Regions from separate parts of the Streptomyces sp. NPDC005576 genome, predicted to be linked through region 1. Evidence: riboswitches for the same ligand, from Rfam matches in the RefSeq annotation. Region 1 holds a riboswitch; the other holds the start of a gene.
What was found. A riboswitch is a leader RNA that binds a small molecule or an ion and turns the genes downstream of it on or off. The one in region 1 is predicted to bind S-adenosylmethionine.
Positions count from the first base shown of each region.

Region 2: linked by a shared signal. The riboswitch ahead of thrC (threonine synthase) and the one ahead of ACFYPN_RS01435 (aminotransferase class V-fold PLP-dependent enzyme) in region 1 are both predicted to bind S-adenosylmethionine.

Region 1 is NZ_JBIAJC010000001.1:316,258-326,065, reverse strand. It holds gene ACFYPN_RS01455 (NYN domain-containing protein) at 294-1,655, opposite strand; gene ACFYPN_RS01450 (hypothetical protein) at 1,692-1,934, opposite strand; gene ACFYPN_RS01445 (rhomboid family intramembrane serine protease) at 2,123-2,875, shown strand; gene ACFYPN_RS01440 (Lrp/AsnC ligand binding domain-containing protein) at 2,872-3,153, shown strand; gene ACFYPN_RS01435 (aminotransferase class V-fold PLP-dependent enzyme) at 3,230-4,630, opposite strand; SAM riboswitch class IV at 4,803-4,920, opposite strand; gene trpD (anthranilate phosphoribosyltransferase) at 5,008-6,072, opposite strand; gene ACFYPN_RS01425 (cytochrome bc complex cytochrome b subunit) at 6,197-7,822, opposite strand; gene ACFYPN_RS01420 (Rieske 2Fe-2S domain-containing protein) at 7,819-8,874, opposite strand; gene ACFYPN_RS01415 (c-type cytochrome) at 8,871-9,680, opposite strand; gene ACFYPN_RS01410 (heme-copper oxidase subunit III) at 9,738-9,808, opposite strand, start outside.
Region 2 is NZ_JBIAJC010000015.1:37,277-47,084, reverse strand. It holds gene ACFYPN_RS25660 (DUF3263 domain-containing protein) at 1-56, shown strand, start outside; gene ACFYPN_RS25655 (MarR family transcriptional regulator) at 179-634, opposite strand; gene otsB (trehalose-phosphatase) at 767-1,618, shown strand; gene ACFYPN_RS25645 (trehalose-6-phosphate synthase) at 1,701-3,086, opposite strand; gene ACFYPN_RS25640 (glucosyl-3-phosphoglycerate synthase) at 3,160-4,134, opposite strand; SAM riboswitch class I at 4,289-4,416, shown strand; gene thrC (threonine synthase) at 4,435-5,727, shown strand; gene ACFYPN_RS25630 (MoaD/ThiS family protein) at 5,757-6,035, shown strand; gene ACFYPN_RS25625 (cold-shock protein) at 6,464-6,670, shown strand; gene groL (chaperonin GroEL) at 7,024-8,646, shown strand; gene ACFYPN_RS25615 (MerR family transcriptional regulator) at 8,842-9,808, opposite strand, start outside.

The DNA.
Region 1 (9,808 bases):
GCCGCCTACCAGACCGGAGGGCAGTGCACCCGGAACGACCCGGCTCCGTACGTCACGGACTCGGCGGTTCCTTCGCCGTCACCCCGAATGAGTGATCAACCGTGCGAAGGTTCGAGGCCCGACCCTAGTGACCAAGCTGTGATCAGTTCAAATCCTCGTCGGTAAATCTTCGTCACATTCGGCCCTCGCGCACCGTCGACGCACCGCGTGTGGCCGGAAGTTGACGGTACGTACTCCGGATTACGGCCGAAAAGCAGCTGAAGCGCAGCATGCCGCCCACACCGGGACAGCCCTCAGACGCGCGAAAGCCGCTTCAGGAGCAAGGCGGACGCGACGGGCCTGGCACCCACCTTGGCCACCCCGTCCGCCACCTCCCGGTCGGTGGAGACCACCACGAGGGGGCGTCCCTGGGGTTCGGCACGGGCCAGTTGGCGGATCAGCTCGTCGGCGGTCACCCCGGCCTTGCTGAAGAGCACCCGGACTCCGCGGGGCGGCGCGAGCAGCACCGGCACGGCGAGCTCCGCCCCGTCGAACACGCAGGTCATCTCGGCGCCGGTCTGCGCGGCGAGCATCGAGAGGCCGCCCAGCAGTCTCAACCGCTGCTTCTCCAGGGGCATCTGCGGGTAGCCGGTCTTCGTGACGTTGTAGCCGTCGACGATCAGGTGCGCCTGGGGCAGGGCCAGGAGCTGGTCCAGCAACGCCGGATCGGTCTCCGAAAGCGCCCGCGCGGCGATGTCCTTGGGCGACATCCGGCCCGGCTCGACCGCGTCCACCCCGTCTGCGGGACGGGACGTCGCGGGCGGCAGCGCGAGTTCGCGGCGCAGCCCCGCGGCGGCGTCGAGCACGGTGTCCAGCAGCAGCCGCAGCCGCATGTCCTCGACCGAACGGCCCTCGCGGGCGGCCCTGCGGCCCGTCTCCACGGCCGTCTCGGCCTCCGTCAGGCGGGTCTTGAGCCGCCGGGTCTCGCTTTCGGCACGGGAGACCTGTGCCGCCGCCTCCGCGCGTACGGCGTCCGCCTCCGCGGCGGCCCGGCGCAGCGCGGCCTCGTGGCGCTTGACCTCGCTGAGGGCGCTGCGCAGCTTGCGGTGGAGCGACTCGGACTCCTTGCGGGCGGCGTCGAGTTCGGCGCGGAGCCGCTCGGTGTCGGCCTTCGTCTGGCCGCGCGCCTGAGCCAGCTCCTCGCGCAGGCGTTCCGTCTCGCGCCGGGTCTCGTCGTCGACGCGCTCCGCACTGGCCCGCTGGACCTCCTCGCCGGCCGCCTGCACCAGCTTGACCCAGCCGACGGGGCGCAGCACGTAGGCGGCGGCGGCGACGTCCACCGGATCGGCGGCGGCCGGGGGTGCGCCGCTCTCCAGGGCGCGGGCCAGCTCCGGCTGGGCCGCCGCGATCCGCTCGCCGATGCGCCCGCGGAAACGCGCGTCGCCCTCCAGGGCCGCGGCCATGGCGTTTCCGGCGAACTTGGCCCGCCGGGTGGGGGTGAAGCGGGCATACTGCCGCAACTGGGCGGGCAGCTCGCCGACCGTCAGACCCCCGAAGGCGTCCGAGACCAGCGCGACGACCCGCCGCCGCACTCCCTCGGGCAGCGGGCGGTCGAGCGCCTCGACGGCGCCGTCGGCCCCATCGGCCGGATCAGCGCCGTTGGTCGGCTGCTCCACCATCCGTCACCCCATCGTGTCTGTGGTGCGACTCCGTCAGGAGTCGGCACCTGGCCTGTCCACCAGTTCGATCTGGTCCACCGCGTTGCACCAGCGGCAGCGCACCGATTCGATCGTCTCACTGACGACCTCCCGCTCTTCGACGCTGGCCTCACCGGCCAGGTCGAGGTGGATGTACTCCACCACCTTCGACGACCGCGTCACGTCGAAACGAGTGAGGTTCCCGCAGAGCGTGCAGCGCCAGCGGGTCGCGTCGGTCGGCTGGGGAACCGTCGTCATCGTGCCGTCCTCTTTCGTCGTCGGGCCTCGTGCCGTCCCGGACCGAGCCCCGTCCTGTCCTGCCTCAAGGATCTCGCGGTGCGCCGTCGAACTGCGGGTGTCCTGGGGCAACCCTACGGCCTCGTGCCCCGCCACCGGCACGGCGAGGCGGCCCGGCCCGTTCCGTCCCGGTACGTCATGCTCCGTGCATGATCGAACAGCGTGACGGGGGCCCGCCGGGCGCCGTACGGAGACTCCGCCTCCCCGCGGCGGCGGGCGGTGCGCCGGTCACGTACGGCCTCATCGCCGTGTGCTGCCTGGTCTTCGTCGCCTCCCCGGTCTCCGGCTTCGGCCCCTCCTACGGCACCGCCGACGCGTTGCTCGCCGCCCAGGCCGGGTACTTCGAGCGGTGGGGCGTGATCCCCGCCGAGTTGTGGGGCGGCTCCGCCCACGCCTGGCTCACCCCGTTCACCGCCCTCTTCGTGCACGGCGGCTGGCTGCACCTGCTGGGCAACATGCTCTTCCTGCACGTGTTCGGCGCCATGGCCGAGGAGCGGATGGGCCACCTGGGCTTCGCCCTCTTCTACACGGGCTGCGGCTACCTGACCCTGGTGGTCTACGCGGCGGCGTACTCCGGCTCCGAGCAGACGCTGGTCGGAGCCTCGGGGGCCATCTCGGCGGTGCTCGGGGCGTTCCTCCGCCTCTTCCCCCGGGCGCGGGTCACCAGCATCTTCCCGTTCCTCCTCTTCCTGCCGCTCCGCTTCCCGGCCTGGATCGTGCTCCTGTTCTGGTTCGCCCTCCAGTGGCTGGCGGCCCGGAGCGCGGCGAGCGGTCCGGGCGTGGCCTATCTGGCCCACGTGGCCGGGTTCGCCGCCGGGTTCGTCCTGGCCCGGGGGGCGCACCGGCGTGGGGCTAAAGTGAAGGCACCAGCCACGGCCACCGAGGGAGAAAGCCAGCCGTGATCACCGCGATCGTGCTCATCAAAACCAGCGTCGACCGGATTCCGGAGATCGCGGAGTCCATCGCGGCGCTCGACAGCGTCAGCGAGGTCTTCTCGGTCACGGGCACGTACGACCTGATCGCCATGGTCCGGGTGGCCCGGCACGACGACCTCGCCGAGGTCATCCCCGGCCGGATCAGCAAGATCCCGGGTGTGGAGGGCACCGACACGCACGTGGCCTTCCGCACGTACTCCCAGCACGACCTGGAAGCCGCGTTCGCCATCGGCCTGGACGCGTAACCACCTCTTCCGCACAGCACGTCGGGCGGGTACGGGCAGCCGCCCGTACCCGCCCGACGTGCTGTCGGCAGCCGCGTCAGAGCTGCGCGGCGCCCCGGTCCGGGACGCAACGGCCGCCCTCGGTGCGGTACTTCCACTGGGCGCCCTCGCTCACCAGCTCGCCGACCGCGCGCACGAAGCGGTCCACGTGCTCGTCCGGCGTACCGGCGCCGAAGCTGACGCGGATGGCGTTCAGGGAGCGCTCGCCCGGCTCGGCCTCCGGCGCGCCGCACTCGCCCGGGTCCTGCGGTTCGCTGCCGAGCAGGGTGCGGATCAGCGGGTGGGCGCAGAACAGGCCGTCGCGGACTCCGATGCCGTACTCGGCGGAGAGCGCGGCGGCGAAGTGGGAGCTGTTCCAGCCCTCCACCACGAAGGAGATGACGCCGACGCGCGGGGCGTCATCGCCGAAGAGCGAGAGCACCTTGACCTCCGGCACCTCGGCGAGGCCCGCGCGGACCCGGGCCACCAGCCGCTGCTCGCGGGCGACCAGCTTGTCGAAGCCGGCCTCGGTCAGGGCCTTGCAGGCGGAGGCGATGGAGTAGACGCCGATGACGTTGGGCGAACCTGCCTCGTGGCGGGCGGCGGTGGTGTGCCACTCCACGTCCACGCCGCCGTCGGTGCGCCGGGCGACCTTCTTCGACGCGCCGCCGCCGGCCAGGTAGGGCTCGGAGTCCTGGAGCCAGTCGGCGCGGCCGGCGAGGACGCCGGAGCCGAAGGGGGCGTAGAGCTTGTGGCCGGAGAAGGCGACCCAGTCGACGTCGAGCCCGGCGATGTCCACCGGGTGGTGCGGGGCGAGCTGGGCGGCGTCCAGCACGATGCGGGCCCCGTGCGCGTGGGCCGCGGCGGCCAGTTCACGGACCGGCCACAGCTCGCCGGTGACGTTGGAGGCTCCGGTGACGCAGACGAGGGCCGGGCCGTGGGGGTCGCGTCCGGCGAGCGCGCGCTCCAGGGTCTCGACGGCCTGCTGCGGGGTGCGCGGCGCGTTGAGGTAGGTGACCCGGGCGTCGCGCCAGGGCAGCAGCGAGGCGTGGTGCTCGGTCTCGTACACGAACACCTCGCAGTCGGCCGGGATCACGGCTGCGAGCAGGTTGAGGGAGTCGGTGGTCGAGCGGGTGAAGATCACCTGGTCGTCGGGGCGGCAGCCGAGGAACTCCGCGACGGTGGCGCGGCTGTTCTCGAAGAGGTCGGTGGAGAGCTGCGAGAGGTATCCCGCGCCGCGGTGCACGCTGCCGTAGTACGGCGCGTAGGCCGCGACGTCGTCCCAGACCCGCTGGAGCGCAGGGGCGCTGGCCGCGTAGTCGAGTGCCGCGTAGGTGACTTCGCCGCCGGTGACGAGCGGGACGGTGACGTCCTTGCCGAGAACCGGCAGCGGGGCGGTCTCCGCGTCGGATTCGACGGAAACAGCGGGGGTGTTGACGGCAGCAGAAGACACGGACATGACGAACTCCCGGATCACGCAGGCGAATTCACCGCGCCGGCGGATACGCGGCAGCGCAGTGCGAAGAGATGGAGGTGTGCGGAGAAGGGCTGTGCGCCCTATCGCATTCGCTTGCTCACAGAAGGCTCCCTAGGGACCAGGACCCCGGGGTTGGCATTCAAGGATGCCGAGGGGCCCGCGCTTGCCGCAGACCTCGCTGCCTGCGGCCTGGTCTTCACCCGGGGCACCCCGCCACGGACGGAGGGTTGCCGGACAGCGGGCCGGGGCCGTAGTCGCTGTCACTCATGACCTGCCAGCATCTTGCCACACGTGCCGGTGAACGCAAGGGCACGTTCCGCGATGCGGACCGTGCCCTCGTGCGCGCGTACGGCGGTGGGTCAGGCGTTGCTGGCCGCCACCCAGCGCTCCAGCGCGCGGTGCGCGGCCCCGGAGTCGACGGACTCGGCGGCGGCGGCGATCTTGGCGCCGATCTGCTCGGTGAGGGTGCCCTCCCCCGGGTCGAGCGCCACGAGCGCCGCCGCCGTGTTCAGCAGCACCGCGTCGCGCACGGCACCCTTCTCGCCGTCCAGCACCCGGCGGGCGACATCCGCGTTGTACGAGGGGTCGGCGCCGCGCAGGGCCTCGACCGGCACCAGTTCCAGCCCGACGTGGCGCGGGTCGAAGGCATGCTCGCGCACCTCGCCGTCCCGGACCACCCAGACCCGGGAGGTCGCGGTGGTGGTCAGTTCGTCGAGCCCGTCGTCGCCGCGGAAGACGAGCGCGGAGTTGCCGCGCTCGGCGAGGACGCCGGCCACGATGGGTGCCATCCGGAGGTCGGCGACCCCGACGGCCTGGGCGCGGACGTGGGCGGGGTTGGTGAGCGGGCCGAGGATGTTGAAGGTGGTCTGGGTGCCCAGTTCCTTGCGGGCCTTGGCCGCGTACCGCAGGGCCGGGTGGAACTTCACCGCGAAGCAGAAGGTGATGCCCGCCTCCGCCGCCACCTCGGCGACCCGCTGCGGAGTCAGCTCCAGGTTGACGCCGAGCTTCTCCAGGACGTCGGAGGCGCCGCTGGCGGAGGAGGCGGACCGGTTGCCGTGCTTGACGACCTTGGCCCCCGTGCCGGCGATCACGATCGCGGACATCGTGGAGATGTTGACCGTCTTCGCGAGGTCACCCCCGGTGCCGACGATGTCGACCGAGGGACCGGGCACCTCGATGGTGCGGGCGTGCGCGTACATCGCGCGCACCAGGCCGCTCACCTCGGCGACCGTCTCACCCTTGGCGCGCAGCGCGACGGCGAAGCCCGCGATCTGCGCGTCGGTGGCGTCCCCGCTCATGATCCGGTCCATGGCCCAGGCGGTGTCGTCCGCGGCGAGGTCCTCGCCGCGCAGCAGGGGCGTCAGCACGCCGGACCAGGAACGGTCCGCCGCGCTGTCGCCGCCGTTCGGGGTCGCCACGTTCATGGTCCGCTCCAAGAATCCACAGCCGGAAAGGGGGTGCCCGATCACCTTATCGGGGCACGCGGACGGCGAAGAGCCCCGTCCGGCGAATGGACGGGGCTCTCGCTGTGGCGATCAGTTCAAGCGATCAGTGGTGACCGTGGCCGCTGGTGATCTCCTTGTACTCCTCGGCAGTGGGCTTGGCGATCTGGTTGTGCTCGCCGTAGAAGCCCTTGCTGAGCTTGGCGCGCAGCTTGGTGAGGGCCGAGACCTTGCGCTCGACACCGTTCTCGTCGACCGTCGGGCCGATCTCGAGCGGCGTGTACTGCTGGTGCGCGGTGAGGGTGTGCAGGTGGCCCGGGCTGAGCGGCTCGTGCACCTCCACGAACTCACCGTGCGGCAGGCGCTTGATGAGACCGGACTCGCGTCCGTGCAGCACCTTGTCCCTGTCGCGGCGCTGGAGGCCGAGGCAGATCCGCTTGGTGGCGATGAACACGATGACCGGCACCACGAAGAAGCCGACGCGCACGAACCAGGTGATCGCGTTGATCGACAGGTGGAAGTGCGTGGCCCACAGGTCGTTGCCGCCGCCGACGAGCAGGATGAGGTACCAGCTGAGCCAGGCGACACCGAAACCGGTCCGGGTCGGCGCGTTGCGCGGCCGGTCCAGGATGTGGTGCTCACGCTTGTCGCCGGTGACCCAGGACTCGATGAACGGGTAGACCGCGATCGCCGCCAGCACCAGCGGGAAGATGACCAGCGGGATGAAGACGCCCAGGACGAGCGTGTGACCCCAGAGGTTGATCTCCCAGCCGGGCATGACACGGATCAGGCCTTCGGAGAAGCCCATGTACCAGTCGGGCTGCGCGCCGGTGGACACCTGGTCCGGCCGGTACGGGCCGATGGCCCAGATCGGGTTGATCGAGGCGATGGCCGCGACGACCGAGATGACACCGAAGACCAGGAAGAAGAACCCTCCGGCCTTTGCCATGTAGACCGGCAGCAGCGGCATGCCCACGACGTTCTTGTTCGTACGGCCGGGGCCCGCGAACTGCGTGTGCTTGTGGTAGAAGACCAGGATCAGGTGGGCCACCAGCAGGCCCATCATGATGCCCGGGAGCAGCAGGATGTGGATCGAGTAGAACCGGGCCACGAAGTCGCCGCCGGGGAAGTTCCCGCCGAACAGGAAGTACGCGAGGTACGTGCCGACGAGCGGCACGGACAGGATCGCGCCCTGCATGAAGCGGACACCCGTACCGGAGAGCAGGTCGTCCGGGAGCGAGTAGCCGGTGAAGCCGGTGAACATGCCCAGCACGAACAGCAGGAACCCGAAGAGCCAGTTGACCTCGCGCGGCTTGCGGAACGCGCCCGTGAAGAACACGCGCATCATGTGCACGAACATCGCGGCCAGGAAGATCAGCGCGGCCCAGTGGTGGATCTGCCGCACGAGCAGACCACCGCGGACGTCGAAGCTGATGTTCAGCGTCGAGGCGTACGCCTCGGACATCCGGATGCCCTGCATGGGCTCGTACGGGCCGTGGTACACGACCTCGTTCATGCTCGGGTGGAAGAACAGCGTCAGATACACACCCGTGAGGATGATGATGATGAAGCTGTAGAGCGCGACTTCGCCGAGCATGAAGGACCAGTGGTCCGGGAAGATCTTGCGCATGTTGGCCTTGGCCAGGCCGTAGATGCCCAGCCGGCCGTCCGCCCAGTCGGCGACCCGCTCACCGGCGGGCGCCTTGCGCGTGGTTTCCGTCGTAGTACTCATCCGCGCTCCCAGAAGGCAGGACCGACGGGCTCTTCGAAGTCACCGAGGGCTTCGAGGTCGCCCTCGCTGCTCACGCCGATCCGCAGCTGCGGAAGCGCGTGCCCGGCCGGACCGAAGATGACGCGGGCGCCGTCGGAGAGGTCGAAGGTGGACTGGTGGCACGGGCAGAGCACGTGGTGCGTCTGCTGCTCGTACAGGCTGATCGGGCAGCCGACGTGGGTGCAGATCTTGGAGAAGGCGACGATGCCCTCGTGCGCCCACTCGCGCTCGCGCTTGTCCTTGATGTCGTCCGGCTCGATGCGGATGATCATCAGGGCGGCCTTGGCGATCTGCGCCTGGAAGTCCTCCGCGTCCTCCTCCAGCCCCTCGGGCATGGCGAAGGTCAGCGAACCGACCTGGATGTCCTCGGGACGCAGCGGCTCCATCGTGTTCATGTTGATGAGCTTCTTGCCCTTGGCCCACAGGGTCGAGCGGAGCTTCTTCTCCGGCAGCGGACCGAGGTCGCGCAGCAGCACCACACCGGCGAGCGGCACCAGGGCCAGCGCGCCGAACATCGTGGTGCGGATCAGCTTGCGACGGCCGATCACGGACTCCTCGGCACCGGCCTTGAAGTCGGCGAGGACCTGCGCCTTGACCTCGGGCGTCGCCTCGATCGGGTGGCGCTCGGCGGCGCTCTCGACGTCGGACATCAGGGTGCGCGCCCAGTGGACGGCGCCCGCGCCGATGGCGAAGAGCGCCACGCCCAGGGTGAGACCCAGGGAGAAGTTCAGCGCGCTCACATGACCGAACGGCCAGATGTAGACGATCTTGTCGACCGGGAAGATGACGTAGGAGGCGATGAACGCCACCGTCGCCAGCATGGACAGGATGAACAGGTACGCGACGACTCGCTCGGAGCGGTCGGCGGCACGTTCGTCGATGTCCTGGATGCGCGGCTTGTGGGCCGGCAGCCCCGGGTCGGCGAACGGGTCGCCCGTACCCACTACCGCGCCGTGCGCGGCGTCCTGCTCGGTGAGCAGGCTCTTCTCTGGATTCTCTTCTTGGCTACTCATGACTTCTTGGCCTTAGCGGTGTGGGCCGCGACCCAGACGGCGACGGCGATCAGGAGGCCCAGACCGAAGATCCAGGCGAACAGGCCTTCGCTGACCGGTCCGAGGCCACCGAGCGACAGGCCGCCCGGGCTCTCGCTGTTGTCACCGTTCACGGTCTTGATGTACGCGATGATGTCCTGCTTCTGCTGCTCGGGCATCGTCGTGTCGGGGAAGGAGGGCATGCTCTGCGGGCCGGTCTGCATGGCCTCGTAGATGTGCTTCGGGCTCACGCCTTCCAGGTTCGGGGCGTACTTGCCGTTCGTCAGCGCACCACCCTCACCCGTGAAGTTGTGACACTGGGCGCAGTTGGTGCGGAACAGGTCACCGCCCTTGGCGATGTCCGCGCCGTCGGGGCTGACCTGCTTCTCGGTCGGCCGGATCGGACCGGCGCCGAGCGAAGCCACGTACGCCGCGAGCTGGTCGATCTCGCCCTGCGAGTAGACGACCCTCTTCGCCGGGATCTGGGCACCCGGCTGCTGCGCGGGCATCCGGCCGGTGCCGACCTGGAAGTCGACGGCGGCGGAGCCGACGCCGACCAGCGAAGGCCCGTCGGACGAGCCCTGACCACTGGTTCCGTGGCAGCTGGCGCAGCCGACGGTGTAGAGCTTCTTGCCCTCCTCAATGGGGAGGGACTGGACGGATTCGTCTGCCTGCGCCTTGCCCGCAGGCGCAAACGCGGCGTACAGCCCCCCGGTAGCCGCCAGCGCGAGGAGTAGTACGACGACGGCCGCCAGTGGATGGCGTCGTCGTGCGGAGAGCTTTTTCACGGATTACCCCGGTGTCAGGATCTTCTGCGTCGATGATGGGTGGGTGCGAGCGCCCGGTTACTTGATCATGTAGATCGTCGCGAAGAGGCCGATCCACACGACATCGACGAAGTGCCAGTAGTAGGACA
Region 2 (9,808 bases), on a different contig from region 1:
CCGTGACGGTCAACCGCCTGCGCCGCGTGCGGGACGCCAAGCGACACCGGCGCTGAGGAGGGGCCGCCGCGCCCCCGGCTCACCCGCACGAGCGACCCGCACGAGCGACCTGGACGAGCGACCCGCACGAGCGACCCGCCCGACCCGGACCGGAGCGGAGAGAGCGCCCCCGGCTCCCCTACGGTCGCGGCCAGGGCCGTCCCGACAGGCGCTCGATGTCGGTGTTGAACCGCTTGAGGTAGCCGGCGAACGTCTCCACGTCCTTCTGGGACCACTTCTCCAGCACGAGGCCGAGCCCGCTCGCGTTCTTCTCGCGCTCCAGGTCGAGCCGCTGCGCGCCTTCCGCCGTGATCCGGAACTTGCGGGCCATCCCGCCGGAGGGGTCCGGGATGCGCTCCACCAACCCGGCCTGCATCGCCGCGGCCGTCTGCCGGTTGAGGGTGGACGAGTCGAGCCCGAAGGCGTCGCTCAGCTCCTTGATGGACATGGGCCCCTGCACGCGGATGCGGCTGAGCAGGACGTACGCGCTCCGCTCCAGCACGTCGTCCTTGCGCCGCCCGTTGGCGGTGCGCAGGAAGATGTGTCGGCTGAGCAGCATCTGCTCGTACTCGACCTGCTCGATGGGGTCGTCCATGGGTCTCGCTCCTTGCTGCTGTCCCGCGCTCCCTCCTTCCCGAGCGTACGGGGCGCGCGCCGGGCCCCCGCCCCTCGGTCTGCGGGGGGTGCGGTCTCGGCACACGAACCCGTCCCTCGCTAATGTCGGAGCATGGGCACCCACCTGGACCACCTGCCGACTCCGACCACCGAAGCGGGCCGTGAAGGGCTCGCCGCGCTCCTGGCCCGCCCGGACCGGGCCGTGGTGGCGCTCGACTTCGACGGCACCCTCGCCGAGATCGTCGCCGACCCCGAGCAGGCGCGGGCCCACGCCGACGTGCTGCCCGCGCTCGCCGCGCTCGCGCCGAAGATCGCGTCCGTCGTCGTGATCACCGGCCGCCCGGCCGCCGTCGCGGTCGCGCACGGCGGGTTCGCCGGGGTCCCCGGCCTGGAGCACCTGGTGGTCCTCGGCCATTACGGCGCCGAGCGCTGGGACGCCGCCTCCGGCGAGGTGGCTGCCCCGCCGCCGCACCCCGGCCTCGCCGCCGTCCGCGCGGAGCTGCCCGCCCTGCTCGACGGGCCCGAGGCGCTGAGCGGTACCTGGGTCGAGGAGAAGGGGCAGGCGATCGCCGTCCACACCCGCCGCGCCGCCGATCCGCAGGCCGCCTTCGAGCTGCTGCGGGAGCCCCTCGGCGGGCTCGCCGCGCGTCACGGGCTGATCGTCGAGCCGGGCCGCCAGGTCCTGGAGCTGCGCCCGCCCGGGGTCGACAAGGGCGTCGCGCTCACCGCGTACGCGGCCGAGGTGGGGGCCGGGTCGCTGCTCTACGCGGGCGACGACCTCGGCGACATCGCCGCCTTCGTGGCGGTGGAGAAGCTGCGTTCCGGCGGTCCGGAGCGGGTGCCGGGCCTCCTGGTGTGCAGCGGGGGCACCGAGGTTCCCGAGCTGGCCGGCCGGGCCGACGTGATCGTGCCGGGCCCGGCGGACGTCGCCGCGCTGCTGGCGGCCGTGGCCGACACCGTCTGAGAGCGAAGAGCGCCTGAGAGCGAGGAGCGTCTGACGCCGGGAAGCGTCCGGGGGCGGGGAGCGTCCGAGGGCGGGGCGGACCTCACCCCTCCCGCAGTGCCTCCAGCTGCTGGAGGAACCACGCCTGCGGCGGCAGCGCGGTCGCGGCCTCCGCGAGCCGCGCCGACCGGTCGGCGCGCTCCGCATCGTCCATGCTCAGTGCCTCGTGCAGCGCCTCGGCCGTCGCGCTGACGTCGTACGGGTTGACCACCAGCGAGTCGGCGCCCAGCTCCTCGTACGCCCCGGCCTCGCGGGACAGCACCAGCGCGACCCCGTGGTCGGAGACGACCGGGACCTCCTTGGCGACCAGGTTCATGCCGTCCCGGATGGGGTTGACCAGCGCCACGTCGGCCAGCCGGTAGGCGGCGAGCGAGCGGGCGAAGTCGTCCCGCACGTGCAGGACGACCGGGGTCCACGTGTCGGAGCCGTACGCCTTGTTGATCTCGTCGGCCAGCTCCCGCACGGACGCCGTGTACTCGCGGTAGACGGCGAGGTCCTGGCGGGAGGGGTAGGCGAAGGCGACGTGCACGACGCGGTCGCGCCACTCGGGGTGGTTGTCGAGGAGGGTGCGGAAGGCGTGCAGCCCGCGCACGATGTTCTTGGACAGCTCGGTCCGGTCCACCCGGACGATCGTCTTCCGGCTGCCGTCGCCGCCGATCTCCTTGCGCAGCGCGGCCATCCGCTCGTCCACGTCCGCCTCGTGCGAGCGGGCGAGCAGGAAGTCGCCGTCCGCGCCGAGCCCGTGCACCCCGATGCGCGTGCCGCTCGTGCCGCCGAGGATCTCGGTGCAGCAGCCGATGAACGCGTCCGCCCAGCGGCGGGTGAGGAACGCCGCCCGGTCGGCACCGAGGATGCCGCGCAGCAGCTGCTCGCCGATGTCGTCCGGCAGCAGTCGGAAGTAGTCCACCGGCGCCCACGGGGTGTGCGAGAAGTGGCCGATGCGCAGGTCGGGGCGGAGCTCGCGGAGCATCCCGGGGACCAGTGCGAGGTGGTAGTCCTGCACCAGCACGGCGGCGCCCTCGCCCGCCTCCTCGGCCAGTGCCTCGGCGAAGGCCCGGTTGTACGTCTCGTACGCGGCCCACTGGCGCCGGAACTCGTCGTCGAAGACCGGCTCCACCGGCGTCTGGTAGAGCAGGTGGTGGACGAACCAGAGCACGGAGTTGGCGATGCCGTTGTACGCGTCGGCGTGCACGGCGGCGTCGATGTCGAGCATCCGGACGCCCTCTTCGCCGACCCCGCGCCGGACCGCCTCGCGGTCACCGTCACTGAGCGCGGCGCAGACCCAGACCTTGTCGTCCACCGCGCTCAGCCCGGAGACGAGCCCGCCCCCACCTCGGCGCGCGTCGAGGGAACCGTCCTCGTTGAGGGTGTACGAAACGGGGCCGCGGTTGGACGCGACGAGAACCTGGGCAGCGTGCTCGGAGACCATGTAGCGGAACCTAGCCCGATACGTAACCCCCCAAACGTGTTCGAGATCCCGAGCGGGACTTTCGAAACGCTGCCTACGCGGCGCGCCGGTCCGTGTACTCGGCGATCTCCTGGGCCGGCGGCCGTTCCTCGGTGTCCACCGCATAGGTGCGTGGCTGGAAACCGTTCTCGTCCCGTTCGAACTGGGTCAGCACCGGACGCACGAGATGCCCTCGGGAGAGCCGCAGCTGCGCGGTCCGGTAGATCGTGGCGGCCATCCGCCCGAGTGCCTGCCCGTCCTGGTGGCGGTGGCGGCGGACCCCGACGTCCACCTGGGCCAGCGCATCGAGGCCCACGGCGTGCAGCGCGTCCACGAGGAGGCCGAGCTCCACGCCGTATCCGACCGGGAAGGGCAGCTGTTCCAGGAGCCGGCGACGGACGGCGTACTCGCCGCCCAGCGGCTGGACGAATCCGGCGAGTTTCGGCCAGTGCAGATTGAGCAAGGGGCGTGCGACCAGTTCGGTGACGCGGCCGCCCTGCGCGGGGGTTCCGGAGGGGACCTGGCCGTCCGCCGTCTCCAGCGGCCGGTCGTACATCGCCTTGACGAACTGGATGCCCGGGTCGGTGAGGAGCGGGCCGATGGTGCCGGAGACGAAGTCGGCGGAGAAGTCCTTGAGGTCGGCGTCGACGAAGCAGACGATCTCGCCGCTGGTCACGAAGAGCGACCGCCAGAGCACCTCGCCCTTGCCGGGGACGGCGGGTATCCGCGGGAGTATCTCGTCGCGGTGCACCACCCGGGCTCCGGCCGCGCGGGCGACGGCGGAGGTGGCGTCGGTGGAACCGGAGTCGATCACCACCACTTCGTCGACCAGCGGGACCTTCTCCATCAGCTCGCGGCGGATGGTGCGGACGATGTCGCCGACCGTCGCCTGCTCGTTCAGCGCGGGCAGGACGACGCTCACGGAGGTGCCCCGCGGGTCCCGGTCCCGGGCGGCCAGCAGCCGCCCCAAGGGACGGTCGGAGGCGGCCCAGGAACGGCGGTCCAGCCAGCTGTCGACCTCTTCCAGCACGGGCGATACTCCCTGTGTGTGATCCATCTCGCGGTTCGGACGACTGCTTCAACCGTCGGGTGCTTCGGTTACAGTCTTGAACAACGTTCGCTGCCTTCGCATGTCGGGGTCAGAGGGCGGACAAACGCCTGGATCGCACGGTCCAGTGCCATAGCGCTCATCCAGAGGGACTGAGGGAACGGCCCGTTGAAGTCCCGGCAACCCTCCCGCCGGCCGCGAGGCCACGGTGGGGAAGGTGCCAATTCCGTCTTGCGGCGAAATGCGTCGCAAGGAAGATGAGGAGAAAGGGCCTCCGCCATCATGGCTGTTCAGACTGTCGCAGCGAGCTCCGGAACTTCCGTGGACCTCGGTCCCGCCACCGCACTCTCCTGCCGCGAATGCGGTGAACGCTTCGCACTTGGCCCCATTTTCGCCTGCGTGTCCTGTTTCGGGCCGCTCGAAGTGGCCTACGACCTGCCGAGCGGCTCCCCGGACGAGCTGAAGAAGCGCATCGAAGCGGGCCCGGACAACATCTGGCGCTACGCGCCGCTGCTGCCGGTCCCCGCCGACGTCGCCGACAAGCCCAACATCAACCCCGGCTTCACCAAGCTGGTCAAGGCCGACAACCTCGCCCGTGAGCTGGGCGTCACCGGCGCCCTGTACGTCAAGGACGACTCCGGCAACCCGACGCACTCCTTCAAGGACCGCGTCGTCGCGATCGCCGTCGAGGCCGCCCGCGCCTTCCACTTCACCACCCTCTCCTGCTCCTCCACCGGCAACCTCGCCGGCGCGGTCGGTGCCGCCGCCGCGCGGGCCGGCTTCCGCTCCTGCGTGTTCATCCCGCACGACCTCGAAGAGGGCAAGGTCGTCATGGCCGCGGTGTACGGCGGCGAGCTGATCGGCATCGACGGCAACTACGACGACGTCAACCGCTTCTGCTCCGAGCTGATCGGCGACCCGCTGGGTGAGGGCTGGGGCTTCGTCAACGTCAACCTCCGCCCGTACTACGGCGAGGGCTCCAAGACGCTCGCGTACGAGATCTGCGAGCAGCTCGGCTGGCAGCTGCCCGACCAGCTGGTCATCCCGATCGCGTCCGGATCCCAGCTCACCAAGATCGACAAGGGGCTCCAGGAGCTGATCAAGCTCGGTCTCGTCGAGGACAAGCCGTACAAGATCTTCGGCGCCCAGGCCGAGGGCTGCTCCCCGGTCTCGACCGCCTTCAAGGCCGGTCACGACGTGGTCCGCCCGCAGAAGCCGAACACGATCGCCAAGTCCCTCGCGATCGGCAACCCGGCCGACGGCCCGTACGTCCTGGACATCGCCCGCCGCACCGGTGGCGCGGTGGAGGACGTCAACGACGAGCAGATCGTCGACGCGATCAAGCTCCTGGCCCGCACCGAGGGCATCTTCGCGGAGACCGCGGGCGGCGTGACCGTCGGCGTGACGCAGAAGCTGATCGAGGCCGGTCTGCTGGACCCGACGCTCACCACCGTCGTCCTGAACACCGGCGACGGCCTCAAGACCCTGGACGCGGTCTCCCCGACCACCGGCCTGACGGCGACCATCCGCCCGAGCCTGGACGCGTTCCGCGACGCGGGCCTCGCGGCCCACTGACCACTCCAGAACCGAGGAAGGCACTCCCCATGAGCGTCAAGGTCCGCATCCCCACCATCCTGCGCACGTACACCGGCGGCCAGGCCGAGGTCTCCGCCGAGGGCACCGTCCTCTCCGAGGTCATCGAGTCCCTGGAGAATGACCACCCGGGCATCGCCGCGCGCGTCCTGGACGACCAGGGCAAGCTGCGCCGCTTCGTCAACGTGTACGTCAACGACGACGACGTCCGCTTCGAGGGCGGCCTCCAGGCGGCCACCCCGGACGGCGCAGGCGTCTCGATCATCCCCGCCGTCGCCGGCGGCTGCTGACCGGACAGGACCGGACGGCCTTTCTCCGGAGCACCGTTGCCCCCTTCGCGTACGATGCGGAGGGGGCAATTCCGTAGGGTTGAGCGCGGTACAGTTGGGGAAGCCCCCTCCGCCGCTCGCGTCGAGCATGTGCGAGATCGAGCCGCTGCGCGACTAGAAGCAGCCAAAGTCCGGATGCCCTCTGTGCCTTAAGTGGCCTTTGTCTGGACCGACTTGCCCAAAATTCTCAGTAAATCCTCATGTTCGGGCGTTCCGTCGCGTCCAGATTTTCCGTCCGATTGACCTGTTGCAGAGGGCAGTTGGGCAGATACATTCGGCCGCGGTCGAGCGTTCCGGCGCACGCACCCTCTCCTGTCGGAGGGTGTGAGGTCTGACCCGGGTCCGCGAAGTGCGGTCCTGTGCAGGGGCCAGAAATAGGGGAGTTAGGCATGGCTCAGGGCACCGTCAAGTGGTTCAACGCGGAGAAGGGGTACGGCTTCATCGCGGTCGACGGTGGTGCGGATGTTTTCGTCCACTACAGCGCGATCCAGATGGACGGATACCGCACCCTCGAAGAGGGTCAGCGAGTTGAATTCGAGATCTCGCAAGGCCAGAAGGGGCCGCAGGCGGACATGGTCAAGCTCGCCGTGGGCTGAGATCGGACGCGGTCGGCAACGACGTTTCTCCACCACGCAGGGCCCGTACCCCCAGGGGTGCGGGCCCTGCGTGCGTGCGCGTTCCTCCGTGCCAGGACAGGGCTGTGAGGGCCCGTGGGCCGCCCGTACGGTGTCCGAAGCTTGTCCCCAGGACGAGGGAGACGCTTGCACTCGCAGGGGTCGAGTGCTAATCATTGGCGTTAGCACTCTCCAGGTGAGAGTGACAGAAACTTGGACCGGGCCGGTGAGGCCCGCAGGCGCGGCGGGGCAAGGAACCGTCGGGCACGCAGGCCGTCCGTCGCGGGCGCCTCTCGGTCCGGAGCAATCCACCCCGTCCGGGAGGACCACTTCACATGGCTAAGATCATCGCGTTCAACGAAGAGGCGCGGCGCGGTCTCGAGCGCGGGATGAACCAGCTCGCAGACGCCGTCAAGGTCACCCTCGGCCCGAAGGGCCGTAACGTCGTCCTCGAGAAGAAGTGGGGCGCGCCCACGATCACCAACGATGGTGTTTCCATCGCCAAGGAGATCGAGCTCGAGGACCCGTACGAGAAGATCGGTGCGGAGCTGGTCAAGGAGGTCGCCAAGAAGACGGACGACGTCGCCGGCGACGGTACGACCACCGCCACCGTTCTGGCCCAGGCACTCGTCCGCGAGGGTCTGCGCAACGTCGCCGCCGGTGCCAACCCGATGGCCCTCAAGCGGGGCATCGAGAAGGCCGTCGAGGCCGTCTCCGCCGCTCTGCTGGAGCAGGCCAAGGACGTGGAGACCAAGGAGCAGATCGCTTCGACCGCCTCCATCTCCGCCGCCGACACCGAGATCGGCGCCAAGATCGCCGAGGCGATGGACAAGGTCGGCAAGGAAGGCGTCATCACCGTCGAGGAGTCCCAGACCTTCGGTCTGGAGCTGGAACTCACCGAGGGCATGCGCTTCGACAAGGGCTACATCTCGGCGTACTTCGCGACCGACATGGAGCGTATGGAGACGTCCTTCGACGACCCGTACATCCTCATCGTCAACTCGAAGATCTCCAACGTGAAGGACCTCCTTCCGCTGCTGGAGAAGGTCATGCAGTCGGGCAAGCCGCTGCTGATCATCGCCGAGGACGTCGAGGGCGAGGCCCTGTCGACCCTGGTCGTCAACAAGATCCGTGGCACCTTCAAGTCCGTCGCCGTCAAGGCTCCGGGCTTCGGTGACCGCCGCAAGGCCATGCTCGGTGACATCGCCATCCTCACCGGTGGCACCGTCATCTCCGAGGAGGTCGGCCTCAAGCTGGAGAACGCGGGTCTCGACCTGCTCGGCTCCGCGCGCAAGGTCGTCATCACCAAGGACGAGACCACGATCGTCGACGGAGCCGGCGAGAGCGACCAGGTCCAGGGTCGCGTCAAGCAGATCCGTGCCGAGATCGAGAACTCCGACTCGGACTACGACCGCGAGAAGCTCCAGGAGCGTCTGGCGAAGCTGGCCGGCGGCGTGGCCGTCATCAAGGCCGGTGCCGCCACGGAGGTCGAGCTCAAGGAGCGCAAGCACCGCATCGAGGACGCGGTGCGCAACGCCAAGGCCGCCGTCGAGGAGGGCATCGTCGCCGGTGGTGGCGTGGCTCTGCTCCAGGCGTCCGTCGTCTTCGACAAGCTCGACCTGACCGGCGACGAGGCCACTGGTGCCAACGCCGTCAAGCTCGCGCTGGAGGCCCCGCTCAAGCAGATCGCCGTCAACGGTGGTCTTGAGGGTGGCGTCGTCGTGGAGAAGGTCCGCAACCTGCCGATCGGTCACGGTCTCAACGCCGCGACCGGCGAGTACGTCGACATGATCGCCGAGGGCATCATCGACCCGGCGAAGGTCACGCGCTCCGCTCTGCAGAACGCCGCGTCCATCGCCGCGCTCTTCCTCACCACCGAGGCCGTCATCGCCGACAAGCCCGAGAAGGCCGGCGCGGCCGCCCCGGGTGGCATGCCGGGCGGTGACATGGACTTCTGATCCCCTCCAGGGATCGGCGGTTCCACCCCCGCAGCGCATCGCTGTAGCTTCGGCCCCCGGGATTCTTCCCGGGGGCCGAAGTGCTGTGTACGGACGGGTGCGGCGGTGCGGCGGCTGGGGCGGGTCCGGCGGGTCCGGTCAGCCGGGACGGCCGGACGCGTACGTCTCCACGGACCGACTTCCCCACCCGGCCGGTCAGTTCTCCAGGCGGACCGGCATCAGCAGCGAGAAGCTCTCCTCGGTGTCGGTCCGGCGGATCGCCACGGGCGCCGTGGGGGCGCCGAATTCCAGGATCAGCCGGTCCTGGGCCCCGGCGTCGAGGGCGTGCAGCAGGAACTCGCGGTTGACGGCGATGGTGTCCTGGCCGCCGTCCCGGGTCTCCCCGTCCTTCCCGCCGTCCCGGCCACTCCCGTCGTCACTCTCCTCCCAGACGCGCACCGTGCCGTCGTCGCCCACCTTGAGCACAGTGAGGGCGAAGGCCACGCCGTCCTGCTCGCGCACCTCGCTGACACGTACGGCGCCGGTTTCCACCTCCGCGCGGAAGGCCGGGACATCGACGAAGGCACGGCGCCCTGCCGGCAGGCGGACGAGGCGACGGTAGTCGGGGAAGTCGTGCCCGAGACGGGAGCCGGCCGCCTGACGGTCTCCTGCCTCCAGGGCCACCCGGTCACCGTCCACGGTGAGTCGCACGGACACGTCGTCCGCCAGCAGTGCTCGCATCGCGTCGGCGAGCGGGGACGCCACGACGACCTGCACACGGGGCCCGTCATGCCCGGTGGTTCGCGTCTGGGCGACTGCCATCCGGTACCGGTCGGTGGCGACGACGCGGAGCGTCTCGCCCTCGACGTCGAAGAGGACACCGCCGAGCATCGGCAGCTGCGGGTCGGTACTGGCGGCAAAACGGACCGCGTCCAACGCGGCCGCCAACTCCGGCGCGGCGACGGTCAACCGAACGGTGGTGGTGCGGAGCGAGGTCATGGGATTCTCCCTGCGTTCGAGTAGCGCTCGGACCGTGGAGAACTCGCCCCGGGCATCGGACAGCCCTCGTTCCAGACGGCACAGATGCGCGTCGAGCAGCTTCCGTACGAGGTCGGTGTCCTCGCTGGACCAGCCGGCCAGCACGAGCCGGATGTCCGCCAAGGGCATGGCCGACCGGCGCAGC